DNA from 2 places in the Ruegeria sp. CJ9 genome. Region 2 is predicted to be linked to the other one. Evidence: riboswitches for the same ligand, from Rfam matches in the RefSeq annotation. Region 2 holds a riboswitch; the other holds the start of a gene.
What was found. Region 2 has a riboswitch for thiamine pyrophosphate ahead of thiD (bifunctional hydroxymethylpyrimidine kinase/phosphomethylpyrimidine kinase). Riboswitches for the same ligand answer to the same signal wherever they lie in the genome.
Positions count from the first base shown of each region.

Region 1: linked by a shared signal. The riboswitch ahead of thiC (phosphomethylpyrimidine synthase ThiC) and the one ahead of thiD (bifunctional hydroxymethylpyrimidine kinase/phosphomethylpyrimidine kinase) in region 2 are both predicted to bind thiamine pyrophosphate.

Region 1 is NZ_JBQFPY010000008.1:188,868-197,378, reverse strand. It holds gene ACR0AJ_RS16840 (invasion associated locus B family protein) at 1-86, shown strand, start outside; gene thiC (phosphomethylpyrimidine synthase ThiC) at 148-1,938, opposite strand; TPP riboswitch at 2,047-2,166, opposite strand; gene ACR0AJ_RS16830 (GlxA family transcriptional regulator) at 3,114-3,962, shown strand; gene ACR0AJ_RS16825 (3-hydroxyacyl-CoA dehydrogenase NAD-binding domain-containing protein) at 3,940-4,872, opposite strand; gene ACR0AJ_RS16820 (SDR family NAD(P)-dependent oxidoreductase) at 4,872-5,606, opposite strand; gene ACR0AJ_RS16815 (aminobutyraldehyde dehydrogenase) at 5,606-7,024, opposite strand; gene kce (3,5-dioxohexanoate:acetyl-CoA acetone transferase) at 7,035-7,967, opposite strand; gene ACR0AJ_RS16805 (SDR family NAD(P)-dependent oxidoreductase) at 7,967-8,511, opposite strand, start outside.
Region 2 is NZ_JBQFPY010000005.1:77,727-86,237, forward strand. It holds gene ACR0AJ_RS11855 (3-deoxy-manno-octulosonate cytidylyltransferase family protein) at 1-167, opposite strand, end outside; gene cysQ (3'(2'),5'-bisphosphate nucleotidase CysQ) at 167-964, opposite strand; gene ACR0AJ_RS11865 (ABC transporter permease) at 1,087-1,908, shown strand; gene ACR0AJ_RS11870 (alpha-ketoglutarate-dependent dioxygenase AlkB family protein) at 1,905-2,507, opposite strand; gene dnaK (molecular chaperone DnaK) at 2,720-4,627, shown strand; gene dnaJ (molecular chaperone DnaJ) at 4,702-5,856, shown strand; TPP riboswitch at 5,984-6,090, shown strand; gene thiD (bifunctional hydroxymethylpyrimidine kinase/phosphomethylpyrimidine kinase) at 6,134-6,937, shown strand; gene ACR0AJ_RS11890 (FAD-dependent oxidoreductase) at 6,934-7,911, shown strand; gene thiS (sulfur carrier protein ThiS) at 7,895-8,089, shown strand; gene ACR0AJ_RS11900 (thiazole synthase) at 8,092-8,511, shown strand, end outside.

The sequences.
Region 1 (8,511 bases), on a different contig from region 2:
TCGACGCTAAAAACAGGGTCGGAGAGCCAATTTCATTTGGCTTCGATTTGACTGGGTTCAGCAAAGTATCCGATCTATTGCCCTGAGAGTAGTTTCCCTTCAATGCAAGAGCGTGCGGAGCCGAAAGGATCGGCTCCGCCGCGGTGTTTAGTTTTTCACGGGCATGTAAAGGTCGCCGCCTTCACGGAATTTGGCGGCCATGGCCTCCATCCCCTCTTTCTGCGCTTCAGTTCGAATGTCGTGGCTGATCCGCATCGAGCAGAATTTCGGCCCGCACATGGAACAGAAATGCGCCACCTTGTGCGCTTGTTTGGGCAAGGTTTGGTCGTGGAATTCCCGCGCCGTTTCCGGGTCCAGCGACAGGTTGAACTGATCTTCCCAGCGGAACTCGAACCTGGCGCGGGACAGCGCATCGTCACGACGTTGTGCGCCCGGCAGACCCTTTGCCAGATCAGCGGCATGAGCCGCTATCTTATAGGTGATAACCCCAGTTTTCACATCATCCCGGTCCGGCAGCCCCAGATGTTCCTTCGGCGTGACATAGCAGAGCATCGCACAACCAAACCAGCCAATCATCGCAGCACCAATACCGCTGGTGATGTGGTCATAGCCCGGCGCGATATCGGTGGTCAGGGGGCCAAGCGTGTAAAAGGGCGCCTCGTGGCAACACTCCAATTGCTTGTCCATGTTTTCTTTGATCTTGTGCATGGCTACGTGTCCGGGGCCTTCGATCATCACCTGACAATCCTTGGCCCACGCGATTTTGGTCAGCTCACCCAGCGTCTCAAGCTCGGCAAATTGTGCCTCATCATTGGCGTCGGCGATAGAGCCGGGGCGCAGACCATCGCCTAGGCTGAACGACACATCATAGGCCCGGCAGATGTCGCAGATTTCGTCGAAATGCTCATAGAGGAAGCTTTCCTTGTGGTGATGCAAGCACCACTTGGCCATGATCGACCCACCGCGCGACACAATACCGGTAACCCGTTTTACCGTCATCGGTACCATATGCAGGCGCACGCCTGCATGGATGGTGAAATAGTCGACGCCTTGTTCGGCCTGTTCGATCAGCGTGTCACGGAACACTTCCCATGTCAGGTCCTCGGCAATGCCGTTGACCTTTTCCAGCGCTTGATACAACGGCACGGTGCCAATCGGCACCGGGCTGTTGCGGATGATCCATTCACGGGTGTTGTGGATGTTGCGGCCGGTCGACAGGTCCATGACGGTATCAGCACCCCAACGGATCGACCAGACCATTTTATCGACCTCTTCTTCCATCGAAGAGGTCACAGCCGAGGTACCCATATTGGCGTTGATCTTGACCAGGAAATTACGCCCGATGATCATCGGTTCGCTTTCAGGGTGGTTGATATTCGCAGGGATAATGGCGCGACCAGCGGCGACCTCGTCCCGCACGAATTCCGGGGTCACATAATCAGGGATGTTTGCACCCCAATCATTGCCGTCGCGCTGTTCAACGACAGCCTCGCGCAGTTGGTTTTCACGGATGGCGATGAATTCCATTTCCGGGGTGACGATGCCGGCGCGAGCATAGGCCAGTTGCGTCACAGCCTTTCCATCCTTGGCGCGCAGAGGGCGCGGGCGCACAGGGAACTCGGGCGTTAGCCGATCACCTTCGACAAAACCGTTGTCTTCCGGTTTGATCTCACGTCCATCATATTCTTCGACATCTGCTCGAGCCTCAATCCACTTGCGACGCAGCGGCGCCAGACCTTGCCGAATGTCCGTCATCACCTGCGGATCGGTATACGGCCCTGAACTGTCATACACGGGCAAGGGTGGCTCCCCCGCCGTGGGGTGGACCGAAATTTCACGCATTGGCACGCGCACATCCGGGTGCACTGTGCCGTTTACATAGATCTTGCGCGATGCGGGCAGTTCACCGGCGGTGATTTTGGGGTTAGGGACGTTCATGTTGGTGCTCCTCAAGCAGTTCAACTTAAAAAGACACCAGATGAGTTTTGGCTTGGGGAAACGAGAAGGCAGACAGCCCCTGTTCGGAGTGCGCTTGCCCGGTATTGTGGCCTGCGCGCCCTAGCTTCCTACGCCAGTATCAACTGGGTCAGGTTCAAAGGGTCGCGTCGCCGGGCATTGCCCCGTCAGCCTCTCAGTCCCCTTGGTGGGACTCCCCTGCGTATAGGTGGTTTAGCTTGAGGTTCACGGCTTAAACAAGCACCAAAATTCATTTGTTTCAGATTTTCTCGAACGGCCGGGACCTTCCGTTCGGTGCAGCACGTCACCAGAAATACGGTCGCTATCTGATGTGCGGGCCGACCTATTCGACAGATACTCCGCACATCGACGGTAAGTTAAACGCTGTTATTTAACATAAGACGTATTATAGAAATATTGCCTCTTTTGAGGGAGAATTGTCGGAGTACGTAATTAATGAGACTTGTCTTCCCCATAATTCAACGACTTAAGATTTTCATGCATTTTGGTGGATTTCGCTGACTTGGACTTATCAAGCTTGTCTCAGACTGCAGCAATACGATCGTCGACTGCGACGCGCATTGGGAACTTCCGAGAGCGGACACAACTCGCAGACCGAAAGCTTCACAGCGTAAGGTTTTGTGCTGAACAATGTTGAGCGACTAAGTGCCCTGCCCTGATCACTTCCGGCCCTTACCGGACTTTAGTCGGTCGTTCAGCATTCTGCAGTGCGGCTCGACATTACGGACATTCGCTGCAAGTGCGCAATCAAAAGATGGGTGAATTTACAGTTTGCGGACGAAGCGGGCCTTCGTCAAATTTGCGCCAAGGTCTGCTTGTGGTGCTTCTAAACTACCGCAGGACTGCTTTCTGTCCCCGGCAAGCTGTTGGTTTTGGAGCTCCAAAAGACACCAAACAAATGAAAGAAAAGAAATCGATTTGATATTTTTGGACCATACTTTACAAAATCAGCCATGGCGAAATCAATTGATCAAACGTTAGGCATCGTAGTTTTGGTGAGCCCGCATTTCAATGTTTCGGCAACGACATCTTTCATCGATCCTTTTAGAACTGCGAATTACCTGTCAGGATTGGTGCGGTTTTCCTGGACCTATGTTTCGGAGGTTGGTGGTCACATCGAATCCAGCAGCGGCCTGGTGGTTGATACTGCTCCTTTGGCAAACGTGGTCAGGGGCAAGCCTTGGCTCGTTCTCGTAAGTACAAGCTGGACGCCTGAACGCCACGGGACACGCCAGTTCAAGGCGGCTCTTCAAAAATGGGATGCAGGCGGTGCAATAGTTGGTGGGTTGGATACGGGTGCAATTGTGCTCGCGCAGGCTGGATTGCTAAAGGGCAAAACTGCGACGGTCCATTATGAGCACATCGATGCCTTCGCCGAAATTGCACCGGACACGACGGTATCTGAGAACATGTTTGTAACAGATGGCAAGATCTTCACATGTTGTGGAGGATCAGCGGCAACCGACCTTGGTTTGAGATTTGTCCATTCCGTCGCTGGCGAAAGCATCGCAAACGCCTCAGCGCGGTATCTGTTTCACCATGATGTGCGTGGGGAAGGTCAGTCACAAAACCCCAAGGATGTGGAGCCGCTTGGGTATGTCACATCTGGCGTTGTCCGGGATGCGATCGACCTTATGGAAGCGCATTTGGAGACCACGTTGTCAATTCCCGCTATATCTCAACAGCTAGGCGTTTCGCAGCGGCAACTAGGCCGATTGTTCCGGCAGTATGTCCAAAAGTCACCCGTCGAATACTACCGAGATATCCGCCTTGATCGAGCGCGTGGCCTCGTCACGCAAACCGAGCTGAAATTCAGCGAGATTGCAGAGGCGTCGGGGTTCAACGGTCAAGTGCATTTCAGCCGCGCTTACCGCAACCGGTTCGGCCTGACGCCCACTGCTGATCGCATTGAAGGTCGTGTGCCGTTCGAGTTTCGCGCCTGGCCAATGTTCAAGCCTGACATTAGGTCCGAAGGTGTCTCGTAGCCTTCTGCATAGCTGTGAGCATCTCATCACGCCGCGCTGAGAGTTCCTCGGTGCTTTGCCCGTGTGCATGCGCTGTCATTTCATCGACCAGTTTTCTGATCACATCATCGTCTAAGCGTGGATCACCAAGATCGTCCCACCAGCTGTTGAACGTGTCTTTGAAGTGGTCACAAAAAGCCTGCAAACCGCCTGCGCCCGCGCCCAAGTGAAAAAGAGTGGTTGGCCCCATTGCGGCCCAACGCAATCCCGGTCCGGCCCACATCGCCTTGTCTATGTCTTTGACGCTGGCAACACCTTCAACGGCCATATGAACGGCCTCTCGCCAAACTGCGGCCTGCAACCGGTTGGCTACATGCCCCGGCATGCCTTTCTTGATGCGGATCGTGACTTTCCCGATGTCATTGTAGAACGCTTCTGTGCGGTCCAGAATGTCTGATCCGGTGGCCTTATTCGCTGTCAGTTCCACCAGCGGGATCAGATGCGGCGGGTTGAAGGGGTGGCCAAGAATAAGCGGCGCGGGATCGCGCCACCCTTCTTGGAGCGCTTCGAGCGTCAGACCCGATGTCGAGCTGGAGACAATTGCGTCAGCAGCCAGCGCGGGCTCAATCTCCGCATAGATTGCATGTTTGATGGGCAACCGCTCAGGCGCGTTTTCCTGAACGAATTGCGCCTCTGTGACGGCCTCGGCAGCGGTCGCCACAAAGGTGATGGCGTCAGGTGTCGCTCGCTCAGTTAGGCCTAGGTCTTCCAGCGCAGGCCATGCGTTTTCAACGTAGGAACGCACGGTGTTCTCAGCGTTTTCGTCAGGATCAAAGACAGTTACGTTCCGGCCCGAGGCGAGGAACAATGCGGCCCAGCTTGCCCCGATCACGCCGGCTCCAAGAATGGCAGTTCTTTCAATCTGAGACATCAGAACAACCCCGGATTAAGAGGAGAGGCCGCTGTCATGCCACCGTCAACAGTAAACAATTGGCCCGTTGCAAACGATGCATCGTCAGAGGCCAACCACAAAGCCATTGCTGCTATGTCAGCAGGTTTGCCAAAGCGTTTGACCGCGTGCCGTGCCAATGCGTCGGCTTTCGCTTTCTGAGGGTCTTGGGCAAGCTCAAACCCTGCATCTAGCATGCCGGTTTCAATCCAGCCCGGACAGATCGCATTGCAGCGAATTGCCGGTCCGTGATCAACCGCGATGGACCTGGTGAGCCCGTGCACAAAAGACTTTGACGCATTATAGAGTGCCATCGACGGGTCCGCGACATTGCCCGAGATCGACCCGAGGTTGATAATGGAGCCACCCTCCTGCATTTGCGGAATGAGTGCCCGGCAGACATTGAAAACGCCCTTTGCATTCGCTCCCATAACCAAATCCCAATCGGCATCAGTGCTGTCCACAACAGTCTTTTCAACCTGGACGCCAGCGTTGTTTACGATGACGTCCAATACACCCAGCTCTTGCGCAGCTTCGCCAACGGCGGCGGCATCTGACACATCCAAAGATATCCAATCAGTACTCAAACCATCCGGCTTTGGTCCCCGACCACAGGTGATAACGTCCGCACCTTCGGCCATGAAGGCCTCTACGATAGCGCGCCCAATGCCCTGCCTGCCGCCTGTAACGAAAGCGCGTTTGCCAGCCAACCGCATCAGTGCGCGACCATCACATGGCGCACGGCGGTATAAGCGTCCAAGGCGTAGACCGACATATCACAACCAGTGCCAGAGCTCTTCATCGCGGCCCAAGGCATTTCAGGCGTGGCAACACCATGCGTGTTCACCCACGTAAAGCCATAGCGCAACTTCGAAGACATCCGCATCGCGCGACCGGTATTGTTGGTCCAGACGGATGAGGCCAAACCAAACGGGCCTGCATTTGCCACCTTGAGCGCCTCTTCTTCGTCGCCAAACCGCGAGATGGTTACGACAGGACCAAAGATCTCGTTGCAGAATACCTCGGCATCATGCGCCACATTGATCAGCACGGTGGGTTCAAAAAAGAAACCTGGTCCGTCGATCATGTTGCCTCCCAATACAACGTCGCAGTTATCGCGCGCTCGGTCGACAAACCCCGCTACAGCGTTGCGTTGCGCGGCCGAGATGATCGGCCCCATTTCGGTGCCTTCGGCCTTTTGAGCCCCAACTTTGATCTGGCTGACCTGATCAACAACGGCGGCAACGACCTTGTCATAAACCTCATCAGCGACAAGCAAACGGCAGGGCTGTGCACAATCCTGACCGGCGTTGAAGAACGAACCATAGCGCACAGTTTCGGCAACCGCATCGATATCAGCATCGTCAAAAACAATGACCGGGGCTTTCCCGCCCAGTTCCAGATGCACATGGCGGATTTGACGAGAGGCTGCAGCCATCGCGGCAGAACCCGTCGCGTTGGAACCCGTGATCGAGATCGCCTCGGTCCGTGGATCGTTGATCATCTGCTCGCCAATCTCACGACCGGGGCCGTGCAGCACGTTTACCACCCCTTTGGGCGCAACACCTGCGATCAGCTCGGCGGCTTTCAGCGTGGAAAGCGGCGTCAGCTGCGAGGGCTTCAGCGTGACCGGGCAGCCAGCTGCCAATGGCGCTGCCAGTTTCCAGGCCGCCATCATCAGCGGATAGTTCCATGGCGCAATCGCGGCTACGGGGCCAACCGGATCTTTGCGGATCATGCTGGTATGACCGGCCACATATTCGCCCGCAGCAACGGCAGACATCGTGCGCGCCGCACCGGCAAAGAACTTGAATGTGTCCAGCGTCAACGGCATTTCGTCATCCAAAGCCGAGGGCCAGGGCTTACCGGCATCCAAGCTTTCCAGCTCTGCCAGTTCCTCGACATGCTCTTCCAAGACAGTTGCGATATTGGTCAAAAGCTCAGAACGTTCTGCAGGGCTGGTCTGGCCAAATGTCTCAAAGGCTTCGTGGGCCCCTGCGGCCGCAGCGCTTGCCTGTTCGGACGTCGCGGAATTGATCTTGCAAATCTCTTCGCCCGTGGCTGGGTTCACGACAAAGATCGGCGCTCCGCCCCCTTCAACCATTTCGCCATTGATTAACATCTTTGTCTGCATGTAATCCTCTCTAAAACCCAACCCGATCGCCGCCTTTTAGTGCGAGGCGTTCGCGTGCTTCTGCCGGTGTCGCAACTGAAAGGCCCAAATTTTCGATGATTGTGCGAATGCGGCTCACTTGCTCGGCATTCGATGTGGCAAGCTCTCCCTTGCCGATAAAGAGACTGTCTTCGAGCCCGACACGCAGGTTGCCACCGCGCATTGCGCTTTGTGTAGCGAAAGGCATTTGGTGCCGCCCTGCTGCCAGTACAGACCATTCATAGTTTTCAGCGCCAAAAAGTTTGTCCGCCGTATTGTGCATATGGGTCAGATGATCGGGGTCAGCGCCAACGCCTCCTAAAATGCCAAAGACCATCTGGATGAAGAACGGCGGTTTGATAAGCCCTTGATCCACGAACCATTTGACGTTGTAGAGATGGCCCAGATCATAGCATTCAAACTCAAACTTGGTGCCATGATCACCCCCCAGTTTCTCAATCGCATATCGAATGGTCTTGAACGTGTTGGGAAAAATGAAGTCTTCCGTCATCTCAAGGAATGGACGTTCCCAATCGTGCTGAAATTCCGTGTATTTCTGAAGCATCGGGAAGATGCCAAAGTTCATGCTGCCCATATTGAGCGAGGCCATTTCCGGGCTCGTCGAAGTCGCGGCCAACAGACGTTCGTCCATCGACATGCCCAATCCGCCGCCGGTTGAGACATTCACCACCGCGTCAGTGGATTGTTTGATCACAGGCAGAAATTGCTGAAACAATTCAGGTCTGGGATCTGGCTTGCCGGTCTCGGGATGTCGCGCGTGCAGATGGATGATAGACGCGCCAGCCTCTGCCGCTTCAATGCTTGCTGTTGCAATTTCGGCAGGTGTGATCGGCAGGTGGGGCGACATTGACGGCGTGTGAATGCCGCCCGTTGGCGCACAGGTGATGATGACTGACTTGGGCATTACAATTTCATCTGTTGCACTTGCGCAGACAGCCCCCCGTCCAAAACCCAAAGCTGACCAGAGGCATAGCGCGCCTCGTCGCTGGCCAGCCAATTGACCAGATTGGCAATGTCCGTTGGCGTTCCGTAGGTACGCATCGGGTGCACGTCTCGGACAGCTTTTTGAAGTGTTTCGATGTTGCCCCCCCCGCCGCCAGATCCGTCACCGTTGAAGAAACTCTGCAGCATCGGAGTATCAATATAGCCGGGGCAGATCGCATTGACGCGGATACCCTCAGGGCCATGGTCGCAGGCCATTGCCCGGGTTAGCGCATGCACCGCCCCCTTGGTTGCACAATAAGCGGCAAGGCCGGGGTCAGCGATGAACCCATCGTAAGACCCAAAGTTGATCAAGCTAGCGCTGTTGCCAGATTTCGCGGCTTCGCGCATCAATGGAATGGCGTATTTTGAGGTTAGAAAAGTACCCGTGGAATTCACCGCAAAGCTTTGGTTCCATTCCTCCAGCGTGGTGTCTTCGACCGTCTTTTCAATCTCGATCCCTGCCG
Region 2 (8,511 bases):
TCGGTGGCAACGACCACCTTGTCGACGCCCGACACCGAACAGGCAGCGCGCCAGGACCGCTCGATCAACGTCATCGCGGTGCCATTGGCGCCGGTCAGCGGAACCAGCGGTTTGCCCGGATAGCGGGTCGAGGCATAGCGGGCGGGAATGGCGATCAGAACGGACATCAGGCCTCCTTCAGGTCAACACCCGGAGCGTAGGCGATAAAGAACGGGTTTGCATAGCCGTCCTTGCCATAGGTCAGCGGTGAATGATCATCAAAGCGCACCACGTTGCCGCCCGCACCGGCCAGCACGGCATGGCCCGCAGCTGTGTCCCATTCCATCGTGCGGCCAACGCGGGGGTAAAGATCTGCCTCGCCCGTGGCCACTAGACAGAATTTCAGGGATGAGCCCGCGCTCTTGCTGTCCTTCACCTGATATTTGTTGATGTAATCCTCGGTGGCCTGATCGCGGTGCGATTTCGACGCAACGATTAGAAGTGCTGAATTTTCCGGATTAGACACAGATATGGAAGTCACCTCCCCAGCCTGGGCTTTGTCCAATGCTCCGGTCTCTTCAACCGACTGACCATCGGCCTGTGTATAAAACATGCGACCCTTTGCAGGCGCATAAACCACGCCACGGGTTGGAACGCCGTTTTCGACCAACGCAATATTCACCGTGAAATCGCCGCGCCGGTTGATGAATTCTTTGGTGCCGTCCAAAGGATCGACAATCAGGAATCTGTCACCCTTTTCTGAATGCGAGGCGGACTGTTCCTCGGTCACCAGCAGAATATCCGGGAAGGCATCGCGCAGACCGGCCGAAATCAAGGCATCGGCAGCTTCGTCTGCTTCGGTCACCGGGCTGGAATCGGATTTGACCTTTACGTCGAAATCATCCGAATTGTAGATCTCCATGATCTTGTCACCGGCTTCCAGGGCCAGCCGTCGAATGACGGGAATGAGGGCGTCGTAGGTCACAAAAAAGCTCCGTTCCTGTGATTTGTTGATCGAATAGCCTGACGGCCTTATGATGTGCCGGTTACGGAACGGCAAGAATTTCGTGACAGATTGCAGGCGAAAAAACGGGAAAGACGCTTCGGGTGTATTATTTCAAGCGAAACCAGTCCTTACTGGGCGGCGCGTTCACAACGGCCGAGCTGATTTTCCACGCCGTTGTTCGCAGCATACGGTCCCAGCATCACAACGCGGTCGTGGCCATAATCATCAACATCTTGCAGGTTCTCGCCCTGGTTTTGGTGTTGTATACGATCCTGTCTTTCCTGGGACCACGTATTGCAAGAATCCGGGGCGAATTTGTCCTGTTTCTGCTGTCGGGCGTATTTCTGTTCATCACCCATATCAAGTCCGTCAGCGCGGTAGCGGGGGTCGGGACCGGCAACAACCCGATGATGCTGCATTCGCCGATGAACATGGTTGTCGTCCTGTTGGCCACCGCTTTTGGGGCGCTTTACACGCAGATTGTGACAATCATCGTGATCCTCTTTATTTACAGTGTAGCAGTCGCGCCAATTGAAATTCAGGAACCGGGCGGCGCTTTTGGCATGTTGATCCTGAGCTGGTTTGTTGGCTGCGCAATTGGCGTCGTCTTCATGGCTCTGCGACCGTGGTTTCCCACTTTTGTGACAGTCCTGACCAATATCTACCGGCGCTTGAACATGATCTTTTCGGGTAAAATGTTCGTGGCGAATGCGCTGGGCGGTGCCACGTTGGCCATGTTCACCTGGAACCCCCTGTTTCACGTCATCGATCAGTGCCGCGGTTTTCTTTTCCGCAATTATTTTCCTCGCAATACCAGCTGGGAATACGCGCTTTGGGTGGGGCTGATCCTGCTGCTGATCGGCTTGTTGGGAATTTTCTTCTCTCGTCAGCATGTGTCCCAAAGCTGGGAGGCGCGCCGCTAACCTGCCACACGCAGCGTCAGGTTGATCCGACCACCCTTGGGCAACAGTTTTGATGATCCGAACCGGATGCGGTCGACGCCGTGATAGGTCAGCCGGGCGGGCCCGCCCATGATCACCACATCACCCGAGTTCAACCAGATGGATTCGGTCTTGCCGCCCCGTGTCTGGTTGCCGATGCGGAACAGGGCATCATCCCCCAGTGAGATCGACAGGACCGGCCAGGAAAAATCGGCCTCGTCCTTGTCCTGATGCAATCCCATCCGGGCCCCTTCGCCGTAGTAGTTGATCAAACAGCAATCAGGATCACGGTCCGCACTGGCAAGGTCGCGCCAGATACCAAGAATCTGCTCCGGGATCGCGGGCCAAACCGCGCCTTTGGGGTGTTGCGCCTGATATCGGTAACCCGTCTTGTCGGTGACCCAGCCCAGTGACCCGGCCGACGTCATACGCACGGACATTTCCTTACCCGATGGCGTGACCGGCCGGAACAAAGGGGCGGATTTCAGAATCGGCCGCAGGCTGTCGATCAGCCGCTCCTGCGCGGGCCCGTCCAGCCAGGCTTTCCTGATATCAAAACCGCGTAAAAGCAGCCGCGCCATCCGAGAATCCCCGATCCTTGCCAAAACCTTGCCAAAAAGGCCACAGATTCCCGAAAACCTGCGTTTTACAACGCTTGCAGGCCTCTGATCCCGCCCTTATATACGCCGGGACGCGCGATGGTGTAGGGCTGTTGCGCACATCAGATCGGGGCCGGGTGCCATAACGGGTTCGGACCTCGGGACATCGCCTTGAAGAGAAAGGGATTGAACATATGGGAAAAGTAATCGGGATTGACCTCGGAACCACCAACTCGTGTGTGGCCATCATGGACGGCTCGCAGCCGAAGGTCATCGAAAACGCCGAAGGGGCGCGGACCACGCCCTCGATCGTCGCCTTCACCGAAGATGAGCGACTGGTCGGTCAGCCTGCAAAACGCCAGGCGGTCACCAACCCCGACAACACGATCTTTGGTGTTAAGCGTCTGATCGGTCGTCGTGTGGATGATGCAGAAGTCGAAAAAGACAAGAAAATGGTGCCGTACGCCATCGTCGATGGCGGCAATGGCGACGCGTGGGTGGAAGCCCGCGGTGAAAAGTACTCCCCAAGCCAGATCTCGGCCTTCACTCTGGGCAAGATGAAGGAAACCGCCGAGAGCTATCTGGGTGAGGAAGTCACGCAAGCCGTGATCACCGTTCCTGCATATTTCAACGACGCACAGCGTCAGGCCACCAAAGACGCCGGTAAAATCGCCGGTCTGGAAGTGCTGCGGATCATCAACGAACCGACAGCGGCTGCGCTGGCCTATGGTCTGGACAAAGAAGAAACTCAAACCATCGCGGTCTATGACCTTGGTGGCGGTACTTTCGACGTGACCATTCTGGAAATCGACGACGGCCTGTTCGAGGTCAAATCGACCAACGGTGACACCTTCCTAGGTGGTGAAGACTTTGACATGCGCATCGTCAACTACCTGGCGGATGAGTTCAAAAAGGAACACGGTGTCGACCTGTCGCAAGACAAGATGGCGCTGCAGCGTCTGAAAGAAGCTGCTGAGAAAGCCAAGATTGAGCTGTCTTCGACTTCGCAAACCGAAATCAACCAGCCGTTCATCTCGATGGGTTCGAACGGTCAGCCGCTGCACATGGTCATGAAACTGACCCGTGCCAAGCTGGAATCGTTGGTTTCGGACCTGATCAAAAAGTCGATGAAGCCCTGCCAGGCCGCACTGAAAGACGCTGGTCTGTCGGCTGGCGACATTGACGAGGTTGTTCTGGTCGGTGGTATGACCCGGATGCCGAAAGTGATCGAAGAGGTCACCAAGTTCTTCGGGAAAGAGCCGCACAAGGGTGTGAACCCGGACGAAGTGGTTGCCATGGGCGCCGCCATTCAGGCCGGTGTTCTGCAGGGCGACGTCAAAGACGTAGTTCTGCTGGACGTGACCCCGCTGTCGCTGGGGATTGAGACGCTGGGTGGGGTGTTCACCCGTCTGATCGACCGCAACACCACGATCCCGACCAAAAAGTCTCAGGTCTTCTCGACCGCCGAGGACAACCAGAACGCCGTAACCATCCGCGTGTTCCAGGGTGAGCGTGAAATGGCTGCGGACAACAAGATCCTGGGTCAGTTCAACCTCGAAGATATCCCGCCTGCACCGCGCGGCATGCCTCAGATCGAGGTGACTTTTGATATCGACGCCAACGGCATTGTCTCGGTTTCGGCCAAGGACAAAGGCACTGGCAAAGAGCAGAAGATCACCATCCAGGCCTCGGGCGGTCTGTCGGATGAAGACATCGACAAGATGGTCAAGGACGCCGAAGAGAACGCGGAAGCCGACAAGGAACGCCGCGAGCTGGTAGACGCCAAGAACCAGGCGGAAAGCCTCATCCACTCGACCGAAAAGTCGATGGAAGAGCATGCCGACAAAGTCGACCCGACCACCATCGAAGCCATCGAGCTGGCAATTGCCGCGCTGAAGGACGAGCTGGAGACCGAGAATGCCGACAAGATCAAGTCGGGCATCCAGAACGTCACCGAAGCGGCCATGAAGCTGGGCGAAGCCATCTACAAGGCGCAAGCCGAAGAAGGTGAGGATGAACCTGCGGCGGCAGATGCTGCGCCGGGTGAGGACGACATTGTTGACGCCGAGTTCGAAGATCTGGACGACGACAAGCGTAACTAACGGGTAACCGGGCCAATGTGGGCCGGTCCGGTTGCCGGGCCGGCCCAAATACGTTGAGGCTGAAGGAAATACTGATGTCAAAACGCGACTACTACGATGTGCTCGGCGTATCAAAGGGCGCATCAGCGGATGAAATCAAAAAGGGTTTTCGCAAGAAAGCCAAAGAGTTGCATCCCGATCGCAACAAAGACAACCCGGATGCCGAGTCGCAGTTCAAAGAAGCCAACGAGGCTTATGATGTTCTGCGCGACGCCGACAAAAAGGCCGCATATGACCGTTTCGGCCATGCCGCCTTTGAAAACGGTATGGGCGGCGGTGGTGGTCGTCCGGGCGGCGGCTTTGGTCAGGGTGATTTCTCCAGCGCATTCTCAGACGTGTTCGACGATCTGTTCGGCGATTTCATGGGCGGTCAGCGTGGCGGCCCCGGTGGCGGGCGCCGTGCGGCGCGCGGATCGGACCTGCGCTATAACCTGCGCGTGACGCTGGAAGAGGCGTTCGCGGGCCTGCAGAAAACCATCAGTGTTCCTGCTGCCGTGGCCTGTTCGGCCTGTGACGGATCGGGTGCAGAAGGCGGAGTGGAGCCAACCACCTGTCCAACCTGTTCGGGCATGGGCAAGGTGCGTGCACAGCAGGGTTTCTTTACCGTCGAACGATCCTGCCCGACCTGTTCGGGTCTGGGTCAGATCATCAAGAACCCCTGTAAAGCCTGTGGCGGTGCAGGCCGCGTGGAAAAAGAGCGTGCGCTGTCCGTCAACATCCCCGCCGGTGTCGAGACCGGAACCCGCATCCGCCTGGCGGGTGAGGGTGAAGCTGGGATGCGCGGTGGCCCTCCGGGTGATCTGTATATCTTTGTCGAAGTGTCGGATCACAAGCTGTTCGAACGCGACAGCGTGAACCTGTATTGCCGCGTCCCTGTCAGCATGGCCAAGGCCGCGCTGGGCGGTTCGATCGAAGTGCCAACCATCGATGGTGGCCGCGGCCGCGTGCAAATACCAGCAGGCAGCCAATCGGGCCGTCAGATGCGCCTGCGCGGCAAAGGCATGCCCGCCCTGCGTGGCGGCGGTGTGGGTGACATGTTCATCGAACTGGCGGTGGAAACGCCGGTCAACCTGACCAGTCGCCAAAAAGAACTGCTGAAAGAGTTCGACGATTTGGGTGAGGATAACCACCCGGAATCAAAAAGCTTTTTCTCATCCGTCAAATCCTTTTGGGATGGGATGAAGGGCTAAGATCACTCCACCAAGTTGCTAAAAGGCCGATCCCCTTGGGTCGGCTTTTTTCGTTTATAGGTCCAGTTTGTCCACGAACTTCGCGAAAATTGGCCCTTGAATCCCTTCGCATCCCCTGAGATTGTCGCGCCAACCGTTGGGGTGCCCTGATCAAGGGGCTGAGAGGCGTGAATGCGCTAACCCATCGAACCTGATCCGGGCAATACCGGCGTAGGGAACGGTCTACACACACAGACGTTTTCCATGCTGCGTTGCCCCCTGATGATGGAGCAACGATATGGCGCATATTGCCCTGACAATTGCGGGCTCGGACAGTGGCGGTGGGGCCGGGATTCAGGCGGATCTCAAGGCTATGTCTGCGTTGGGCGTGTATGGGGCCAGCGTGATCACGGCGGTCACGGCGCAGAACACGCGGGCTGTGACCGCAGTGCATGGCATACCGCTCAACGTAGTGGCCGCTCAGATCGAGGCGGTGCTGACCGACCTGGATGTGAGCGCGATCAAGATCGGCATGCTTGCGACCCCTGAAATTATTCAAACCGTTGCCGGGGCCATCGCTGGGTTTGATGGCCCCGTCGTTTTGGACCCGGTGATGATCTCCAAATCTGGCGATGCCTTGCTGGCACAGGATGCGGTTCGCACCCTGCGTGATGTTCTTGTGCCCCAAGCGACCATGCTTACCCCGAACTTACCCGAGGCCGCTTGTTTGCTGGGCACCTCGGACGCCGAATCCCCCGATCAGATGATCGCGCAGGGGATGGCGCTGTGCGGGCTGGGGGCGCGGTCGGTATTGATGAAAGGCGGACATGGGCGCGGCGACGTTTGCCACGACGTCTTGCTTGATCCTTCGGGAGTTGTGGCAGAATTCACCGCCCCCCGGTGCGATACGCGCAACACGCATGGCACCGGTTGCACCCTGTCGTCTTCGATAGCAGCCGGGCTGGCGCGAGGGCTGGGCCTGACCGATGCGGTCGCGCAGGCGCATGAGTATCTGCAAGGGGCCATTGCTAAAGCTGACGGTCTGATGGTCGGACAGGGGCATGGCCCGGTTCATCATTTCCATCGGGTCTGGCCCGCGTGACGGTCTGGTCGGTCATAGGGGCCGGTGTGGCCGGGCTGGCAGCAGCCAGCGAGCTAGTGTCGCGCGGGGCCAAGGTTCAGATCTTTGATCCCAGTGGTCCACCTGGCCCGCATGGGTGTTCTTGGTGGGCTGGCGGTATGCTGGCCCCATGGTGCGAGTTTGAAAACGCCGAAGAACCGGTGTTGCGGTTGGGAAAGGCTGCGTTCGAGTGGTGGTCTACGCGTACTCGGGTGGAACAACGTGGCACGCTGGTTGTTGCCAACCCGCGTGATCTGCCGGATTTGCGTCGGTTCGCCCGTCGGACCGGGGGGTATACCGAGATTAGTCCGGCTGAAGTTGCCAATTTAGAGCCTGATTTAACCAGTTTCACCAACGGTCTGCATTTCACGGATGAGGCTCATCTGAACCCACGACAGGCGCTGCGGGATCTGCACCGCCAATTGCTGGACCAAGGGGTAGTCTTCCACCGGAAACTGGCCCCGACCCAGCTGGAGAATGTAATCGATTGCCGCGGTCTGCACGCGCGTGAGGTTTTGCACGACCTGCGCGGCGTCAAGGGAGAGATGTTGGTGATCCGCTGCCCGGACGTGACCCTGACGCGACCTGTACGTCTACTGCATCCAAGGATGCCGCTGTACATCGTGCCGCGTGGGGATGGTGTCTACATGCTGGGCGCAACGATGATCGAAAGCGAAGACAGCAGCCGTATCACGGCCCGATCCATGCTGGAACTGCTCAGTGCCGCCTATGCGCTGAACCCCGCCTTTGGCGAGGCCGAGGTGCTTGAGATCGGTGTCGATCTGCGCCCGGCTTTTCCCGACAACCTGCCCCGCATCCGGCGGCTGGGGCATACGATTTATGCCAACGGACTGTACCGCCATGGCTATCTGCTGGCCCCAGCGCTGGCGCAGGGAGTGGCCGATCTGGCGTTGGACAACGAACATTCGGAGATGGTCGATGAAGATCGTGCTTAATGGTGAATCGCGCGAGGTGCGCGCCGAAATCCTCTCGGACCTGTTGGTCGAATGCGGGTTCTCTGGACGGGTGGCGACAGCTGTAAACGAAGACTTTGTGCCCTCGGGTCTGCGCATTGCTCAAAAGTTGACCGATGGCGACCGGGTTGAAGTCGTCGCGCCGATGCAGGGAGGCTGAGGATGAAAAGCTTTTATGGGACCCAACTTCCCAACTCATTGATGCTGGGCACGGCGCAGTACCCCAGCCCCGCCATTCTGGAACAGGCGTTTCGCGAGAGCGGCGCGGGTGTTGCCACAGTTTCCTTGCGCCGTGAATCCGGGGCTGGGCAGACCTTCTGGCAGATGATCCGCGAGCTGGGCGTGCTGATCCTGCCAAACACCGCTGGTTGCCACACGGTCAAAGAAGCCGTAACCACCGCCCATATGGCGCGTGAGGTGTTTGACACTAATTGGATCAAGCTGGAATTGATCGGCCACACTGACAGTTTGCAGCCAGATGTGTTTCAACTGGTCGAGGCCGCGCGCATACTGACCGAGGACGGGTTTCAGGTTTTCCCCTACACCACCGACGACCTGATCGTGGGTGAGCGTCTGCTGGCC